2 regions of the Holdemania massiliensis genome follow, and region 2 is predicted to be linked to the other one. Evidence: a T-box and tRNA genes for the amino acid it is inferred to sense, from the RefSeq annotation. Region 2 holds a T-box; the other holds one or more tRNA genes.
What was found. A T-box is a leader RNA that pairs with one kind of tRNA and senses whether it is charged. The one in region 2 lies ahead of lysS (lysine--tRNA ligase), so its partner is inferred to be a tRNA-Lys.

Region 1 (10,202 bases), 3.0 Mb from region 2:
GTGCTTGCATGCTCTTAGCGCTTATGATATTATAATTAAGCAAACGCCTAAATAGCTCAGTCGGTAGAGCAAACGGCTGTTAACCGTTAGGTCACAGGTTCGAGCCCTGTTTTAGGCGCCATTTTTTTTGGCTCGTTGGTGAAGTGGCTTAACACAGCGCCCTTTCACGGCGTCATTCACGAGTTCGAATCTCGTACGAGTCACCATTAAAAATGAAAAGTCCGCAAGGGCTTTTTTGTTTTGTGGCTTTTGCAATTCACTGAAATGAATGAACTTTATACTTTGCCTGTTCTTGCGCAGGCTTTTTTTATTCAACAAAAAAGGCGGCCAGACGTTTTGCCTGGGAGCCGCATTTCACTTTATTCTATTTTGATTGAGGGCTGCTGAAAGGTCAAAGACTCAAAAATGATTTTTCCGTCGCGAATGCGCTGTGTCAGTACGCCGCATTGCTTCATCACTTTGTTCTGAAAGCCAATGCAGCTTAGCTCGGCAACCGCTTCCTTGACGGTTATTTTTGAATCCGATGAGGTCAAAGCGTCAATTTCAGCCGCAGACTTACTCGTCAGACTCTGACAATATCGTTGAATGTCACTTTCACCCTGGAGCGGATGGGCGCAGCAGTTCGTCAGAATCACGGCGTCTTTGGCATAGTCATCGATCAGCCCTTCGATATCTTTATTCTTCAGTTTTTCCAGATGCTTTTCCGTGATGTTCATCACTTCAGAATTGTGAGGAAAAGGATGAGCTTTCACGCCAAGGGAAGGCATACTGATGGGTGTTTTGGCGTAACCGGTAACGTAGATAGCTTTTCCGTTTTCGACCATATAGGTAAAGGAAGCAAAGGAAGAGAAAGGCGGAAGCGAAGCAATTAAAGTGATGTAATGATCGGTACTCTGACGGTAAAGGAAATTCAGCTTCTCAACCGCGTGTTCGATATCCATGCCCAGCTTCATCGCAAAAGACAAAGAGCTGCGCATGACGCTGGTTAACGTATCATGTCCCATTGTACGCACGCGGCCATCCAAACGGGTAATGGCAATTAAATCTTCTGAGTAATCGGATAAGGCATCGTCCAGATTGGAATCCTTCTTCATGTTCATCATGGATTCGATATGATGAGTCATCAATTCTTCGGCAGTTCTTGACATTTCAGTACCTCCTGTCGGGAGTATAATTCCATTCGCAAAAGTCATCAGTTTTTCAAAAACACAGAAAATGGACTACATCAAACTGTTTTCCTCATTTCCAAGCAGAAAGCAGAATTTATTCTGTGAAGGCTTGTGTGAATTAATACTCTCGTGTATATTTAAGTTACCGCATGTTCGGTGTCGGTTCAATGACCAAATTTCTAAAAGAATGTAGTAATACTCATTTTGTTAACAGTGTGTAAAAAGGGGGAGAGCATGCAGAATCAGAAAGATCGCCGTTGTCTTCGATCAGAAAAGGCAATTAAAGCTGCTTTTCATGAGTGTCTGCTGAGCGTCGGTTTTGAGGCGATGACGGTGAAGGAGCTTGCTGAAAAAGCGGATATCAGCCGAAAAACGTTTTATCTGCATTATGATGATAAATATGATCTGTTGAAAGAAATTACGGAGGAAATGATCGGTGAGCTTGAAGTTCTTTGCGAAAAAAAGAAAGATCTGGGATTGGCAGAAGGAACGGTTCTTTGGTTTCGGTATTTTGATGAACGCAAAGCTTTTTTTACAGCCTTATTTACAGCGGATAACACAACCGCTTTTCGCAGTCGGTTAATGAATTTCATGATGGAACAGATAGATATCAAATTAATCGGTGTTTCTCAGGAAAAAAACACAAAGGTATTGCGTAAGTTTATGGCCATGGCGGTTTTAGGGGTGCTTGAGTCTTGTGTGCTTGGTCAATTAGACGGAAATGTCGATGAAACGGCAATGCAGGTGGGGGAGTTATTGGATGATATGATAAAACGTGCCTGCAGGAAATGAGCTGGGAAAAAGAAAACTAAAATTCAACAGGACAGTTCTGATTTTCTTGAAATTCCATTTGCAAGTTGCGGCCTGGAATTCGGTGTTAAATATTTTAAAAAAAGCTTGCATTTCTCAGAACGCTGGAATATAATATCAAAGCACGGCAAGAGAAAGCCCCTGAAAATTGTGTGGTTTTCAACAAAACATTGCATTCCGCCGCAAGGTGTGATAAGATGATTTTGCTAAAATCTTGCTGTTGATATATATGTCTTCTTAGCTCAGTTGGTAGAGCAACTGACTCTTAATCAGTGGGTCTAGGGTTCGAGTCCCTAAGAGGACACCATTTATAAGCAATGAGGTCGATTACATTTAAGTAGTCGGCCTTTTTTGCATTTTTGCAAACTATACAAAATCAGTTTGTTTGGAGTTAGGAGGTGAGTTTATGGATGAAAGACTGATAATACTCGGTAAAAACATACAAGAGGCACGTGAATCAAAAAAAATGTCACGATACGCATTAGGACAAGCCTTGGGCTATAAATCAACATGTTCAGTAAGAGTTAGAAAGATTGAGAATGCTGAATATTATGTAACAGTAAACACTTTGTTGATGATAGCTGACGTTCTGCAGTGTGATGTAAAAAAATTACTAAAGGGATGTGAGGGGAATCAAACTTATGGTAAATAAGATGCCAAAGATTCAACAATCACTCATTACTCGAATAAATCAAGAGAAAGGCAAGAAAAGTTATTCAAATTATAAATTAGCAGCCGTTTCTGGTGTTGCAGAAAGTACAGTGGGAAGAGTTTTAAAAGGTGAGGTATTGCCGACTATATCTACCTTAATTAAGCTGGCTGACGCCCTGCAAATTGATCTAAAAGATTTATTATAGTTTGAAAAAAGAAAAAGTGGGAGGCTCCCCACTCTTCAAGTTACTTAGAAATTCATTTTTAAAAGCTTGAGCGAAATTTTTAAATAGCGCCAACTGTTTAAAAATTTTATAGCTCATTTCACAGGGAGGAGTGTACCCTCGGAGATCGGAGATCAGAGATCAACCCTCATCACCCTCATCGCCCGCCAGCGCGCACTGCCTAGCCTTTGTACTATAGATTTTAACAAATATTTGATTTTAGATCAACTAGAAATATCTATAAAACTCAATTGAATATGAAGGAAGAAGCCAAAACAAATACGGGAACCGTAATTGTGTATTTATATATATGGTAAAGGAGGGCTTGAAATGCCTAATAAAGAAGAACTTAAGCGACTGTACGAACAGGGATGTAAGGACCGGTACCAATGGATTAAACTGGCTGAATCTGCAATTTCTAAAGGCGACTCAAAATTAGCTGATCAATGTTTGGCTGCAATTAATCAGTCCTTTTTAGATCGTGATGCCATTTTTGCAGAAGCGGATAAACTTGATGCCTTTGGATACGTGATTGGTTGGGATGAAGAGGGAAAAGGTGAGTATGAGAACGTTTTGTGATGAAACTGGAAGATTTCCGTGTTTTTTTAAGCAGCAACCTGTTTATGATTTAGATCAGATCCAGCTGCGGATTGCCCAATATGATGTGCTAGCAACCAATAGTCCCCTAAGCCTAGATGGACTATTTGCGGAACTCAGAATAGTTGAAAGTAAGAAAGAACGTCATTATAAACCTGACTCTGGACGAAAAACACGGTACGGATCACATATTATTGGTCTGTTACCACATGGTAACTGGTCAAAATCCAAGAAGCAAAAAATCATCAAAACTTTTGCTGAAGCGGTGATCGGTGAGGAGAAATTATTATATTTTGCCTGGGAAGAGGTAATTGGCATAGCAAGATATTTGCATGTGTACTTTACCGATCGGGAATGGCTGCCGTATAGAGCTTTACATTATAAGCGAGACGTATGGCAAAATGCTAACGGTCAATTATGCACTAAGCAGACGCCAGGAGCTAGATTAATTCGTAAGAAAGGCGAAGTAAAGGATTACATTTCAGCCGGTTTCTCGATAACTAAATCAAGAATCTTCTGTTATAAAGATCTGGAAGATTTCAAAAAACGTTTTGAAGACTTTTGGATTCTTGCCTTACAAAAGATGAAAACCATTGCCCAGGGTACTTTTCTTATGGCGCGGAAAAAGTTACATTTTGAAATGGCAAGATATTTGAAGAGAGTGTATATCCACCAGAATCATCTGATGACCTATATTGAAAATATATTAAATCTTCTTTATGAGCCTTTGTATCCTGATAATTATGAAGTTTATCGGAATGGTGGAAGTCCAGGGGAATCTCTAAAATCAAAAAATCACGTCGCTTTAGAGGAGATATACAATCACTATCGTTCCCGTTTTAAACATAATAAATTTCATTATAAAGATGAGGTGTTTTTCCTTAATGGAAGAGCCGATTTAGCAGATGCAAACATCGAATATCTAAAGCAGATATTTCAAAACGAAATTCTAGAAAAATTCCCTGAAAAATTTTCTACGGGTTTAGTCTAGGAAAAATAAAATATGAAGTGTCTGATAATTTAAAGTGAAAGGGAGAAGAAAGACTATGCAAGAATTAGAGAATTTGCATGAGAATATCGATCGGTTATTGGTATCACAGGAAAAATATTTAAAAGAATTGGGGTATACAGGCCAAGAAACAATGTTTGTTGATTATAGTCATTTTGAATTTGGACAAAAAGTAGATTATCTTTCAAAGCTAATTGATATTTATGCCCAAGAGTTGCAAATCAAGCAGAGACTGCTAACCATTAAACACGCATTTTTTAGAATTGGCGCGGATTATTATTCAACAAAATTTAATGTAAGTCAGCGAGAGGTTTATGCTTATTTTGAAAACTATGATAATTTGAATGAGCGTTTAAGCTGGTGTAGGTTAAAATTTTTGCCAAAAGATGCATTTATAATCACTTTAACCTTGGATGATATACAGCATCAAGAGAATTTTGGGAAATGCCATTTAAAAGATCTGTTGAAGCTCATGGTTAAGGACAGAATAAAAAAACAGGATTACATACTAGGCTATGCTGCAGTGGTAAAAGCTAATGAACTGTATGATGAAGAAGAACTGAGGCTTTAGATTATGGTTGAACTGTTAATAACTTGGAGATTCGTCAATCAGAATTGTATTCAACTGTGCTTCTGCAAAACTGAAGAAGAATTCTATTCCTTAACGACACAAAGATATCGTGTGGATCGGAGTCAACTCGTTATTATCAAATCTGAATTTTATCTTATTGAATGAATTGCTATAACATTTAAATTTGAACAAGAAAAAATGGGGCATTTTGCCCCGCAGAAAAGGAGAAAAATTTATGGAAGTCATTACAATTGTGAATTTTAAGGGGGGCACAGGGAAATCTGAAACGACAAGAAACTTAGCAAAGGGAAATGCTGAAAAAGGAAAGCGGGTACTTGTCATAGGAAACGATCCACAGGGGGATATAACAAAGGCCTTATCTCCTACTACATCTTCGATTTCTAAGATTGATTTAAGTGCGGTTGTTTCAGAAAACGAATTAATTCACGCAATCCTAAATCACATTAATTATGAAGTAGAATTAAGCGATCTCTATTTGCAACCGAAAAAAATCAAAGAAGCGATAATTCATACCGATATTGAAAACTTGGATATTATACCAAGTACATTGAATCTGAGCAATTCTGAGATCAAGATCAGAAGCGATGCGACAATGCCTCAGCACAATCGAATCAGCATGATGCTTCGGGAAGTTAAAAATGATTACGATCTAGTTTTGATTGATTGCGCGCCAGCACTGAATTTGTTGACCATCAATGCCATTTGTGCAACAACCAGTAAGATATTAATTCCTCTGAAAATTGATGAAGGAGGATTATCAGGATGGGCTTTAACCGTGCAGCTTATTCATAAGATATGCGAGGGTTACGGCTTAGATATAGATTATGTAGTTTTGTTCACAATGGTTCAAAAAACATCTCATGGCTGGCTAAAAGAATGCGATCAGATCATTAAAAGTTTTAGTCGAATTTTAGGGAAAAAGGTTTTTAAAACAGTGATTCGCAATCAAGCTAAAGGAGTTCTGTCAGCTGGTTTTAAAAAAGACTTTACGATTGATGGAAAATCCGGGGTTAGTGAGGATTATCGAAATCTGGTAGAAGAACTGGATAATTATATTGGAGGTTAATGTATGGGTCAGTTATTGACAGATGTATTAGTAGACATGTTGAATCCAGTAACACAAGAACAGGTCAACCTGGGGAAACTGATCTTTGTGGACATTGATCGGATAAAAAGAAATCCACTGAATACTGCACCGATTACAGCGATTGAGGAATTGAAGGAGAATATTTTAGAAGGTGGACTAAAGCAACCTCTGGTTGTGTATAAGAAAAACAACAGTTATATGATTCATACTGGCGAAAGGCGTTGGACTGCCCTAAAGCAACTTTTTGAAGAAGGGAAAGAAGTTAGTTTTATGGGTAAAGTGCTGTTAGATAAAGTGCCTGTATTCGTGGAGCAGACAGCAGAAGATGAACTTATGGAAGAGATTGATCTTATGCGTTCCAATTCACACCGATCCTGGTCAAAGGAACAGAGAGAAGCCATGATGACTCAAGCTCATGAGTGCTATCAAAAGTTATGTGACAGGGGATGCAAACCTAAAGGGAGAGAGCGAGAATGGATCACAGCTTTATTAGGATATAGCGATGGTAGCGTGAAAGATTTTCTAACTAAGCTAAATAAAGAAAATGAATTGGGGCAATTTGCCCCGGAAACAGCAGAAGAGGATCCTCAAAAAAAAGAAAAAAACACCGCAGAAAAAATATTGAAGAAGCTCAATAAAACAATTGATGAGCTATCAAATTTAGATTTTGAAAAGTTTAGCGATGATGAAACTGTTATTGTTAAAATTAAAATTAACGAACTCATAGGTATGTGCGAGCAGATTATACAATGATGTTTGGGGCAATTTGCCCCAAACAGATTTAATTAAAATAAAACATGGCCAAATAACCATGTTAGGGGGAGTTATGAGGCAATTAGATATAATCCATCATGCTATCTGGACACCAAAAGAAAAGATGATTGAAATGATCAAGTTGATGATGCAATATGCTGATATGTTGGGATCTTTCTATCTTGCAGGAGCGACCTTAAGATTTAATTTTTACGTTACTCACAATTATTATTTAGATACCATCAACTATAGTCATTCTATAATTCGTATACCTGCAAAATATAATAATAATAGAGATAAGGTATTCGACGTAATGGAAAGAGAATATATAGAGAGAAAATTCTTAGTATACTGGATAGGGAAGATTAATCAAATTTCAGACTCACTCGCTAGAAAAATTTTTGTAAAGAAATATATCTTGCCAACATCCATATCTCAAATTCAAAAGGATTTATCCATATCAAGTTCTAGGAAAGTTTATATTTTGTTACAACGTGCAGAATTGATAATGCAGCACTCTTGGGCGTTAGATTATTATGATATAGAGTGGGATAAAATAGATGGAGAACAAATTATGAAGGAAATTGATGAAATACTCGATTATGGACTGGAAAATCGATTTTTAGATGGGGCAGATGTTTGCCGACTGTCGGCGTTATTTTATGAACAAAAAAAGCGCTATAAAGTTCTGACAAATAGAATACATCGTATGGAGTTAGAACAGGAAGAAGATCGTAAAGAAATTTTTAAAGCTATTTTAGATACTCATCCGTTAAAGGTTGCTGACATATTAAATATTACTCCCGCAACTTTGCAAAAATGGCGGGATAAAAACAAATTTACGAAGGAACAAATCGATAAAGTGATACTTGGATTTCGTCAATCTACTAGGTGACAAATTTTCAAGAAATACGGTTATAAAAATATTTTTATATAACTTTTTGCTTGGTACATAAATCTTAAATCATTACAAATGCTTTTATAAAAGGGTAAAATGACTTTACTTGCACAAAAGCTAATACCTTGCACGCGTGGGCGGGAATAATTTGGCTAAAAACCGTGCTAAAATATTATCATCGGAAGATCAAGGGATATCCCCTCCCTCATCCATCCGATTTGCAGAGCTGCACATCCCTGGTGTTGCTCTTTTTTTTGTTCAGAAAGGAGTGGTTGTATGTGTATGAAAATTCCTTAACTAGAAAAAATTGCCAGTAGAAAGGAGGTGGACTGATGAAGGCGTTTTTTGAAGAATATGGCTTAATCATCGTGGTTATTGCAATCTTTGGTTTATTTATCCTGTTTGCAAAACAGGATTTTATGAAGCAATTGACCGATGGTATTTTGGAAAATTTCAATAAATTGTTAGGCAGCAGAATTTTATTAAAAGTTTGGTTCTTAGGTTAATGTTAGATTAATGAGAGGATGATTAAAATGAGTGGTGCGATTGCTTACTATGGATTGGTGTTATTATCCTTGATACTGATCTTTACTGCTATTGATTTTAACAACAAGATAACAGCGGACGATGATGTACATAGTACAACGCGCACCACTCAGATATCCTCAATTACAGAGGCAGTAAATCTCGGAGATCTATTTTCAAGTGGTAAATTATCTATAGATCAAAGCCAGGCATTAGATTTATGGTTGTCAAATTTCCAAGAAAATAAGGATATCAACCTAAAATATCAAATTGATATTTTAGGTGTATCTGAAGAACCACCAGGCATTGCGGTAAGAGTAAGAGGATACAGTACCTATTTAATGCTGGATACTGATCTTATAGTTGATTATACAAATATTATTATTATTGACGATAAGGAAGGATGAATCTATGTTTAAAATTAAGCTGTTTGTTAAAAAGCATAAAGCAATCGTATCTATGGTGTTGATTGCTGGTATTGCAATAGCTTTTTATTTAAGCTATCAATCAGCAGTTACACATGCAAAACAGTTAATATCAGTACCAGTAACAAATAAATATATGTCTGCAGGTCAAATAATAAATGAAAGTGATATTACATATATGGAGTTGCCAGCTGCAGCTGTTATTGAGAATATTTATACGGAGCCTCAAGATATTATTGGGAAGGTAGTTAATTCATACGATTCTTTGGCTGAAAAATCGTTGTTTTATAAAGCTCTGATTAAACCTTCAGAAGAAATGAAAGATGTTAGCTTATATGATTTGAAAGCGGGAGAAATAGCAATTACCGTAAATACAGACATACAAAGTTCCTATGCGAATTCCATCCTACCGGGTCATCAGATTGATTTGTATTTTTCAGGAACGGGAATTGAACCTAATTCTGAAGATCAAAAGGAAAAAATCGTTTATGGTGAGCTTGTTGAAGCTGCAAGAGTTTTAGCTGTCTATGATGAGGCTGGTATCAAAATGGGACAATTGGGTGTTGGGGATGCTGCTACAATTGTTGTTGCGTTGTCCTACGAGGATGCTGATCTTGTAGGAAGAGCCAAACATTTTGGAGATGTGTTTCCGGTAATTAGTTTCGAATCTATGCACGGGATTACAGGTAACACCTTTTACGATAGGGCAAGGATGAAGGATGCTATTTATCAACGCACAATCGATCTGCAGCTGCGAATGCCGGCGGAGGAAAACCATGAGTAACATCTTTGAATATGTGGATCTGGGTCAACTAAAAGAATTAATGGACAATGATGATATACGAGATATTACATGCTTAAATGGAGTTATAACAGCTACCTCAAATACTAAAGGTACTTATCGTGCTAATTTATTGCTAAGCAATGAAGAAATTACAAAAATAGCTGTACAAGTAGCAAATAAGATGGAAAAAGAGTTTAATCCTAGTTCCCCTTTTTTAGAAGGGGAGATCGATGTTGATGATTATATTATTCGTATTTCTGCTTTCCATTCTTATGTCTCGCCTGCAGGCACAGCTCTCACTTTACGAAAGGTAACAAAAGAAAACATTCTGTCAGAAAACTACATGAAAACAAGCGGGTATGCTGAAGCATCAGTTTTAGAACGATTAAAAAAATATGTACAAGCAGGTTGCAACATTTTAGTGATTGGGGAAACGGGTAGTGGAAAGACACAGCTTGTTAAGTGGCTAGCCGGTTCTGTGCCGGGTCAGGAACGAATCATAACCGTTGAGGATAGTATGGAGTTTCAGCTACCTCTGCTCTATCCCGAAAAAAATATCCTTGAAGTGAGGGTTAGGGAAGATATGACATATTCAGAAATTATCGCTAAGTGTCTAAGACAAAATTTGCAATGGTTGTTTCTGCAGGAAGCGCGAGGCAGAGAGGTTGAAGATCTATT
Region 2 (10,202 bases):
CGTCAGTGCGATGACCGTGGCTAAGCTGCGTAATGCGCTCATTTTTATATCACTAAGCATTGTCTTGTATTTGTTGATCCAATTTATTTCAACGGCAAAAATCCAGTTTAACCGAAGAATGATCGGTATTTTGCTTCTGGAATTTCTGCTGATCCAGGGAGTGACCTGGTCATGGCGGTATACTGGCGGCTGGGGTATGACGCATGCGATTGAAGAAGGTTCGATTTTCTTTATTAATCGTTACTTTGGAATCGGAGAAAGAGAACCTTATTATCTGGAATTCTCTGTTAAGAAAACAGCGACGATGAGTGCAGAAAGCAAGAGCATCCTCGTCGAGGTTCAGCAGGAGGCAGAACAGCGATATCGCAGGCAGGGGCTAAAAGGAAGTACTGGATTTATCCAGATCGTTTATCGGCTGCAGGAGGATCAGGTTGGACTGATCATTCCTTATTATTCAGATCTGATTGAACCGCTGCTGGAAGAATTAAATGCACAGGGAACAGAGGTCAATACAATGATTAGAACAGAAAATCCATATCAGAATCATTCTTTCGAAATTGATAGTCTTAATGTTCAGATTTTCTAAAGGAATCATCAAGCTTTACTGCTTCTTATGGGGGTACTTATGAAAAAGAAAATATGGATCGTTTTATTTCTCTGCTTATTATCAGGCTGTGCGGTGAAGACTGAGGATTGTCAAATTCCCCTGGAAACGCGTATTCAAAGTGTTTCAGAAATGTGGCATTATGCAAAAAGTTATTATGGCAACTGGCAGCTGATTTCTCAAGCTGATTGGGATGACGCTTATTATGAAACCTTGGAAAAGGTGCGTACCAGCAAGACGGATTCAGAATACCGGTCTGTGATGCGGCAGTTCGGTACCCTGCTTCAGGATGGTCATTTTAATTTAACCTGGGAAAATGAACCGGAAGAAAAAGGAATACCGCTGCAGTTTACCGTTATCGAAGGAAATTTAATTGTGAGTGCCGCAGATTCTTTTTATACCAAGATTCCGGTTTCAAGTACTGTGAATCAAATTAACGGTCAGGATTGGTTAACCTATGCCGAAGAAACAATCGGAAAAGAAACCGGTATCCAAACGCCGGAAACACGTCAGCTAATCCTGGCTCAGCTGCTCTCCTATACAAAAGAAGAAGCGAAAGAGATCACTTTGGATTTGGTCACGCCTCAAGGAGAAACCCTGCATGAAACTCTGTCCTATCTCGATAAGGATGATCTGATTTTGTGGACAAACGCTGCTCAACTATCGCTGGATAAGTCAAAGAACAAATTTCTGACCTATCACACTTCCCCAACGATGATTGCGGCGATTTATCAAGACCGTATCGGATATATTTGTATTCAGTCTCTGAAAACAATCGACATCGCAGAAGAATTTGGAGAAGTCATGACCAAGGTAATCAAGGATTTGGATTTTTATGTTCTGGATATCCGAATGAATGCCGGCGGAAGCGGGACGGTGGCGAAAACGATTTTAAATTATTTTTATCCTGATGAAATTCCGGATCTAATCATGTATCATCAGGAAACGGACAGTTATGATGTGGGCGTGTTCTCTTCGCTTCAGGCAATGAATCTTTCATCGGAAGAAATTGGGGAGTCCTCTGAGTTGGATTATGATCGGCGCCGAGGTGAATTGATGGCTGAAAATCAATATTACACGGCTTCAGAAACATCTGTCGATATCAATACCGTTTCTCCTTTACCCAATGTGGCAATTCTGATTGGAAATCGCACAGGATCTGCTGCCGAAGATATGGCAGCTTATGCCCAGGCGATTGGCATTTCTTTAATTGGTGGGCATACTGCAGGGGCTACCGGTCAGGTCGCAATTCTCAGCCTGGCTGACGGGGCGAAAATGATGTTTTCCACAGTGCGTGTAGTTTCGCCTTGCGGACAAGATTTTCTTAATCAAGGGATTCAACCGGATTTCGAAGTGAAACAAACGCTGGAAGATTATAGGGAAGGAATCGATACGATGCTGGCCTATGCTTTAAACTTTGCGGAAAAACAAATAGAACCGTGATGAAGGCATGCCAGAAAAGCTGATCGTTAAGCACTGAAATACAGCTTCCCCGTTGACAAACGGCTTGGAAATGCTATAATCTAAACGATTATTTGCGCGATGAACAGAGGAGTAATCCGAGACGAAGCAGACAGAGAGTTCCTGGCTGGTGAAAAGGAATGTGCCAAGTGCGGATGAATAAAGACTGGGAGCGGCAACGCAGACCTGCGTTATGGGCAGACTGATGAATCAGTTACTAAGATGATTAAAGTGATTTAATCATGAATTAGGGTGGTACCACGATGATAACTCTCGTCCCTATCGGGTTTGAGAGTTTTTTTATGGAACAAAGGAGGAAAAGAAAATGGAACAGAAGTTATCCGAACAAGAACTGGTTCGCCGTCAGAAGATGGAAGAACTTCGGGCAAAAGGCATTGATCCGTTTGGACATGCGTTTGCGCGGACACATCGTTCCGCACAGCTGCGGAGTGAATATGGAGAATTAAGCCAGGAGGATCTGGAAGAGAAAAAAATCCCATGTGCGATTGCTGGCCGCATCATGACCAAGCGCCGGATGGGCAAGCTGGGATTTATGCATTTGCAGGATCGCGATGGCCAGATTCAGGTTGTCGTCAATAAGGGGATTGTCGGTGAGGAAGTCTATGAGCTGTTTAAAGCAGCGGATCTGGGCGATATCGTCGGGATTGAAGGCTATGTCTGCAAGACGAATACCGGTGAATTATCCGTTAAAGCTGAGAAATTTGAGCATCTGACCAAGGCACTGCGCCCGCTGCCGGAGAAGTTCCACGGTTTACAGGATGTTGAAGAACGCTTCAGAAGACGGTATGTCGATTTAATTATGAATGAAGACAGCCGCAAGATCGCGATGCTGCGGCCAAGAATCATCCGCGCTGTCCAGCATTATCTGGATGGTCAGGGATTGATGGAAGTCGAAACGCCGGTGCTGCAGCCGATTTTAGGCGGCGCCGCGGCCCGTCCGTTTGTCACTCATCACAACACGCTGGATATGGATTTCTATCTGCGCATTGCAACAGAGCTGCCGTTAAAGCGTTTGATTGTCGGCGGGCTGGAAGGCGTCTATGAAATTGGCCGTCTGTTCCGCAACGAAGGCATGGATCCGAAACACAATCCGGAATTTACGACGGTGGAAGCGTATGTTGCCTACAGTGATATTGAAGGCATGATGGCGCTGAATGAAGGTCTGTTTGAAAGTGTTGCCATGGAAGTCTTCGGCAAGACCGATTTCACATTGGGCGATAAGCCGATTTCCTTAAAGGCTCCGTACAAGCGCTGGCATATGGTGGATGCGGTCAAAGAAGTCACCGGTGTGGATTTCTGGAAGGAAATGAGTGTTGATGAAGCGCTGGCACTGGCGAAAGAACATGGTGTTGAAGTTCAGCCGCATGAACGTACTGTCGGTCATATCATCAACCTGTTTTTTGAACAGTTCTGTGAGGAAAAGATTACCCAGCCGACCTTCGTTTATGGTCATCCGGTTGAAATCTCACCGCTGGCTCGCAAGAATGCGAAAGATCCGCGTTTTACCGATCGCTTTGAGCTGTTGATCTACGGCACGGAATATTCCAATGCGTTCAGCGAACTGAATGATCCGATTGATCAGCGTCAGCGTTTTGAAGAACAGCTGAAACTGAAAGAAATGGGCGATGCGGAAGCCAGCGAAATGGATGTTGATTACGTAGAGGCGCTGGAATATGGTCTTCCGCCAACCGGCGGCATTGGAATCGGCATTGACCGCTTCGTCATGCTTTTGACAGGTCAGGAGTCGATTCGCGAAGTCTTGTTGTTCCCGCACATGAAAAACCGCAACGATTAATACTAATTTAGAAAAGAGAAAGAAAAGTACCGAGCAGGATGATTATAAAATCACCAGGAGGTACTTTTTATTTGTTTGTTCTAATACAATTCTTAAAGAACCGTTTGCCCATATTGGACTAATCCTATTAAATGGATAAGTAAGACGAACAATCACAAAAAAATCAGAAAGAACTTGAATCTGATCGCAATCTATTAGAAACTAACATCAGGAAGATGGAATGAATTCTAATCAGGAAATTCAATCCCGTGGATAGGAGCAGAAAAGATGAATTTGGAATGGACGGAAACCGGTAAAATTACAAAATGTGTTTTTCACCAGGGAGAAGCAGTACACTTCCGTTTGGATGAATATGGCGGGCCTGCCTGGCAGTGCCGCCTGGGGGAGGAGCTGCGGACTTCCACCTCGCCGCGGTATAAAGACGGCTGGTTTAAAGAAGCCTTTTTTGGCGTTGAGCTGCGGCATCGGATCAAGATGGAAGGGGAGTGTCTGATCATCGAAGCCGAAGCAGAGAATCAAAGCTCACAGACAATGCCGCTGGATCAGCTGGGTTTAAGAATCGGATTGGACTGCAGCATGGAAAGTTATCCACAATGGGATACGGTATTTGCGCCGACAGTGCTGCGTTGCGAGAAGACGTATTTCTGGGGTCTGTTAAAAAGTCCGCGCGGGCGTCAGATCGCAGTGTACAGTCCTGATCCGATTGCCAGCTGGCATTTGGATTACAACCGCTTTTTCGCCGATGGTGGTCACCGCATCCTGACCTTCTGTCTGGATTTTATGCAGAGCGGAAAGCTGCCGCCGCGGCATCCGCAGTCGTTGCCGTTAGAGCCGGGAGAAATTCGGCGCTGGCGGGTTGAGCTGACGGAACTAAGCGGCGAGCAAACCCTGAAATGTTGGCTGGCGGAAAAAGGCGTGCCGGTATTTGCGGGTGAACGATGGAGTGCAGAATGCGGAAGTTCATTGATATTTCAGCTGTTGTCTGCAACGGAACCCACACTCATGGCGGAAGGTGTGCTGGTGAATTGCCAGCTACAAGAGCCGGGCGTCTATGCCGTGACGCTGCAGTCAGATCAGCCGCGGGAAATTCGTCTGATCGCCGAGAATGGGCAGCATCAGAGTGAAGCCTGGGTTCAGTTTATTCACCCTTGGCAAACGATCATGGAGGAAGCCGCCAATCAGGTGCTGCTCCAACCGCAGAAAATGGGAACTCATTGCGAAAGCTGGTATGGTTTGTTTACCGGCGCGCTGGCGATTGTGCATGATTTAAACTTTGACCGTGAGGCTTATTATCAGAAAGTCCGCGAACTCATTCCGCTGGGCTTTGATGTGGAAAAAGGGTGTCCGATCGTTCATCCCGGACGGATTCAGAACACGGCCTGCATGATCGGTTTGTTAGCGGATCTGAGCATGGCAGCTCAGGACCGCAGACCGCTGGTGCTGGGAGCCAAGCTGGCGGATTGGCTGATTGAACACAGCCAGCGTGCTGATGGTGCTTTCTGCAATGGCAAGGGCAAGCATTACACCAGTGTGATCTATATTGCCAAAAGTATCCTGGAGCTAGTTCTGGAAGAACGCAAACAGCCCGAAGCCTTCTGGCAGCAGTGTGCTCAGCGCCATTTTGAAGCTGCGAAACGGGCGATTGATGAGCTGGCGCTGCACCGTGATAACATTGAAACCGAAGGCCAGGCCACGCTGGAAGATGGCATGCTGACATGTTCCGTGGCTCAGCTGACAATGCTGGCAAGACTGCTGGATCCGGATCAACGTCAACCGTATATCGAAGCGGCCGAGGCTTTGGTTGAAAAACACCGCTGTTTAGAACGAACCGCGGTAGCGGACAGCCGCTGCACTCAGACGACACTCAGATTCTGGGAAGCTCAGTACGATGTTCTCATCATGGGCAATATGATCAATTCTCCGCATGGCTGGAGCGCGTGGAAAGTTTACGGGATCCTGGATCTGTATCTGCTAACGGGGAAACGGGAATATCTGATCGACGCGATGAATACGCTGATGAGCTGTGTCAGCCTGCTCGATGTGGAAAAGAAAACGCTGAACTGGGCGTTTGTGCCGGATCCGCATCGGGAAGTCATGGCCTTTGTCAGCGATCCGCAGCAGCCGGGAAAAGGCAAATTTGTAAAGCAGACGATTGCTGAAGAACGCGTGGCGATGATCAGCCGCTGGTACCGTGCTCCGGAAGAGACCGCGGTGTTCGGTTATCTGGGCAGCTGGCCGGATGTTTCTACCGATCAGGGCGGCTGCTGCGACAATGACGTGCATGAGATTTTTAAATGTGCGGAGGAAGTCATTTTAACGAAAGCTTATGTGCATGAAGAAATAGACAGCTGGGATGCTTTTCACTGCACGGCAGAAAATACCGCGGAAGGTCTTGTGATCCGGCCGCGCGAAGCACTGGTTGATCAGGTTCATGTTTTGCTTTCCTCTGAAAAGAAAGTGACCGTCGAATTTGCTTCAGGCACAGTAACCGTCATCCTGCAGCGCGGATGGATTGAGGCGGATGGAACGGTAAGGGCAGATTAAAGAAACAAATGGGAACTGGATTAACAGATATAAGCCAGTCCGGTTTTCAAAACTGAAAGTCGAATTAAGGCAAGATGCGGGATCATCGAAGGAAAGAAGGCAGACGATGAGATGGAAATGGAAGATTGGATTGATTGTCAGCCTGTTGTTAGTCAGCGGATGTGCAAAATCAACTTTGCCGTCCGCTGCCTCGCCGCTGACGCTCGTCATTGCGACGGATCTGCATTATCTGGCACCTGAGCTGCATGATCAGGGCGAACGCTTTCAGCGATTAATCGAGGAAAGTGACGGGAAGCTGACAGCCGAGAGTGAATCCATCGTAGATCAATTTATCCAGAAGATGCTGCTGAAGAAACCTCAGGCCGTAATTTTAAGCGGCGATCTGACATTCAATGGGGAAAAGCTCAGCCATCAAAAACTGGCGCAGAAGCTTCAGCGATTAACCGAAGCCGGGATCGATGTCTGGGTCATTCCCGGCAATCACGATTTAAACAATACCTCGGCGGCTTCATTCAGTCAGGATCAGGTCCGGCGCGTGGAGTCGGTCAGTGCCGCAGAGTTTTCCGCAATCTATCAGAATCTGACGAACCGGAAAGTGATCAGTCAGGATCCGAATTCGCTGAGCTGCCTTGTTCCAATTGCCGAAGATCTGACACTGTTGCTGCTGGATGCCAACAGTGAAGCCGCACCGGGAGTGATCAGCGAATCGACTCAGCAGTGGATTCAAGCTCAGCTTGAACAAGTCCAGGCTGAAAAGCAAACCGTCATCTCGGTCAGTCATCAGAATCTGGCAGAGCATACGACGCTGTTTTCCTCTGGCTTTACGATACAAAATGCCGATGAAGTCAGAGTACTGCTGAAAGCTGCGGATGTTCGCGTTCATTTCAGCGGCCACATGCACATCCAGCACATTCAGAAGCAGGAGGGAATAACGGATATCGCAACCTCCTCGCTTTCCGTATCGCCGCTGCAGTACGGCTTAATCACATTGGATGAAGACCGCACGCTGCATTATCAAACGCAGAGGCTGGCTCATCCTGAGTTAAAAGCGAAAGCCAAACAATGCTTCGAGCAGACAACCCATAGGCAAGTTCAGCGTGGTCTGGCTGACTCATCCCTGTTCCCGCAGGAACAAGCCGCCATGATCGAATTGGCGGTCAGGATGAATAATGAAATCTTTGATGGAACGCTGGCTGACAATTTCGCAGCCATCCTGCAGGATCCAGCTTGGCGGCTGTGGAAAAATCAAGCCGGAAGCTTATTCTTCAGTCAATATCTGCAGGCGATGGTGAAGGAAGCCCAGCCGAATCAGAACAAAATCACGCTGGTATTGCGTTGAGGAGAACCCAATCCACAAGACTTTCAACGGAATACGAATCAGAGGAATTTTTATGTTCCTTTTCATCTCTGGGCAGCGCTTGGGAAACTGCGTCACTTCTCTGTTAAACAAAAAATGCAAGGATGTGATGTATTTATCTTATTCAATGATTGACATTCCTATAATAAGTGATATATTTGTCTTATTAAGAGATAAATATATCTCGTGGAGGAACTTTGATGAATAAAAAATCGATGTTTCGCTGGCTGATGGCCGGCGGTGTTATCCTGTTGATCGTCTTGCTTTCCTGTGCTTATTCCGTCTTTGAAAATGAAAGCCGCTTGGTAGCGCCCATGGATTTTTCCACCTACCAATTTCGGGTAAAAGATTTACCGATGTTAATCTCAATTCCTCTGCTTATCGTTTACATTCTGGCATTGGTCGTGCGGCTGTTTCTTGCTTTAAAGCAACAGCGTCTGCAGGATCAGCCGGGGTATACGCGCCGCGTGGATCAGCGGTTCGGATTGTTCGGTTTCTTTGGTTTTCTCGGTTTTCTCGGTTTCTGGAGCTATGCAAGCCAACGTGTGATCTTCCCATTTTTCTTCTTTGTATTCTTTGGTTTTTTCGGTTTCTACTACGAAGGAAAAATGTCGGGAACACTGGCGGATGAAATGTTTGAGGAGCATCGCATAAAAGCGCAGCTGAAAGCCTATAAGGTGGGAATGAGTCTGATCTTTGTGATCCTGTGGCTGGTCGGCTTCGGTTTGTTTAACCGGCAGTTAGATTATGTAGCGATTTACCTGACGATCGGGATTTCACTGGCGTATGCCGTCACGTTGTTTTTAAGCGAGTACCTGTTGTACCGCTACGAACACCAGGAGTAGGATCATGCCGGAATTTATTTGTCAGCTAAAGCAATACCGTGCTGCGAAAGGGTTGACGCAGCAGCAGCTGGCTGATTTAGTGCATGTCCGCCGGGAAACGATCATGCGTTTAGAAAAAGCGCAGTATAATCCCTCGCTGAAATTGGCGATTGATATTTCGCGGGTTGTGGAACAGCCGATTGAGAAAATATTTATCTTTGATTGATAAAATCAGCTTGAGTCAGACGCGGCGTCCGGGTTTATACTGAAGCTGCGAGGTGAAGAAAATGCGAATTAATGAAGCAGCGGAACAGCTGGGTCTGAGCCAGCGGGCAATAAAATATTACGAAAAGGAGGGTTTGCTGAAAGTCGGACGCGATGAAAACGGCTATCGCAATTACTCCCAACAGGATTTGGATCAACTGAAAAAAATCTCACTGTACCGCAGACTGGGGATTGGCGTGAAGGATATCGAAAATTTGTTAAAAAGCGAAGATTCTTCGCGTCTGCGGGAGATTCTGATCCAAAAACAAAATCAGCTGCATCAGGATCACATGCAGATGCAGGCTTTGGAAAAATATCTCAGTGAAGGAGATCTGGATGAGGCGCTGCAGACGATTGATTATGAAACGATTGCGCAGGCGATGCAGGATATGTTTCCGGGCTTTACTGGTTACTATTTCATGCACCACTTCATGCCGTATCTGCAGATCCAGATCACAACGCCCCAGCAGCAGGCCGCCTATCAGCGGATTCTGGCTTTTTGGGATTCCGTCTCGATTAAAATTCCGCTGTTTATGCGTCTGACCTCATTTGTGCAATACAAGCTGAGCGGGGAAAAAGCGTTCAGTCAGGCTGAACAGATGGACAATCAGATGAAGCAGATGATCGAGCTCAGCGATCAGGATTACGAGAAACTGAAAAAACAAGTTATGCAGGGAGTCAAACTGAAAACAAGCTTTCCGATGAAATATCATCCTGCCTTTATCGCTCAGCGTAAATTTATGAAACAGCTGCAGGACTGCGGCTACAATGATATTTTCATTCCCAGCATGATTGCCCTGTCGCCTGCCTACAAGACCTATCATGAAGCGCTGGATCGTGTGAATCAGCGGATATGCGAGGATCTGGGGCTGTACTACAATACCCGCTATGAGCTTGTGTATAAAAAGAAGGCGAAGTCCGCGGATCAATGTGAGGAAAGCAAGAATCAGCTTTAAATCAGAATCCAGAAAATCAGAAATCGGAGGCAGCGGGAAATTCCTGAACTGAGATCCGATTTTTTCCTTTATATTCAAATGAAAAAGCCAATGGACATTTGACCCAGCATAACACTATCAAATTTATTGTTTTTCCTAAAAAAAGCTTGACCTGGAGCCAGCTTCAGGTGTTAATCTAATAGAGAACAGAAGAAGGGGGATTGCAATGAAAGAAAAAACACCGCTGATCGTGGTGATCGACGGACAAGGCGGGATGATCGGCCGAAAATTGTGTGATCGGCTGTTGGAGTGCAATCCTGAGCTGAATCTGTTGGCACTGGGCACAAACAGCACTGCGACTTCAACGATGCTGAAAGGGAAAGCGCGGCAGGGCGCA

Region 1: it has a tRNA-Lys gene. The T-box ahead of lysS (lysine--tRNA ligase) is inferred to sense a tRNA for this amino acid. The anticodon was not compared.

The regions. Positions count from the first base shown of each region.
Region 1 covers NZ_JAKNTK010000001.1:3,741,769-3,751,970, reverse strand. The annotation lists tRNA gene MCG46_RS17380 (tRNA-Asn) at 46-121, shown strand; tRNA gene MCG46_RS17375 (tRNA-Glu) at 130-206, shown strand; gene MCG46_RS17370 (hypothetical protein) at 360-1,148, opposite strand; gene MCG46_RS17365 (TetR/AcrR family transcriptional regulator) at 1,404-1,961, shown strand; tRNA gene MCG46_RS17360 (tRNA-Lys) at 2,211-2,286, shown strand; gene MCG46_RS17355 (helix-turn-helix domain-containing protein) at 2,386-2,631, shown strand; gene MCG46_RS17350 (helix-turn-helix domain-containing protein) at 2,621-2,836, shown strand; gene MCG46_RS17345 (hypothetical protein) at 3,185-3,433, shown strand; gene MCG46_RS17340 (hypothetical protein) at 3,411-4,442, shown strand; gene MCG46_RS17335 (hypothetical protein) at 4,498-5,031, shown strand; gene MCG46_RS17330 (ParA family protein) at 5,267-6,118, shown strand; gene MCG46_RS17325 (ParB/RepB/Spo0J family partition protein) at 6,122-6,892, shown strand; gene MCG46_RS17320 (hypothetical protein) at 6,966-7,787, shown strand; gene MCG46_RS17315 (hypothetical protein) at 8,123-8,296, shown strand; gene MCG46_RS17310 (DUF5411 family protein) at 8,324-8,722, shown strand; gene MCG46_RS17305 (RcpC/CpaB family pilus assembly protein) at 8,727-9,524, shown strand; gene MCG46_RS17300 (ATPase, T2SS/T4P/T4SS family) at 9,517-10,202, shown strand, end outside.
Region 2 covers NZ_JAKNTK010000001.1:754,760-764,961, forward strand. The annotation lists gene MCG46_RS03465 (hypothetical protein) at 1-586, shown strand, start outside; gene MCG46_RS03470 (S41 family peptidase) at 626-2,047, shown strand; T-box leader at 2,138-2,349, shown strand; gene lysS (lysine--tRNA ligase) at 2,391-3,881, shown strand; gene MCG46_RS03480 (hypothetical protein) at 4,149-6,425, shown strand; gene MCG46_RS03485 (metallophosphoesterase) at 6,532-7,764, shown strand; gene MCG46_RS03490 (DUF3796 domain-containing protein) at 7,983-8,627, shown strand; gene MCG46_RS03495 (helix-turn-helix transcriptional regulator) at 8,632-8,832, shown strand; gene MCG46_RS03500 (MerR family transcriptional regulator) at 8,894-9,826, shown strand; gene MCG46_RS03505 (DUF3842 family protein) at 10,032-10,202, shown strand, end outside.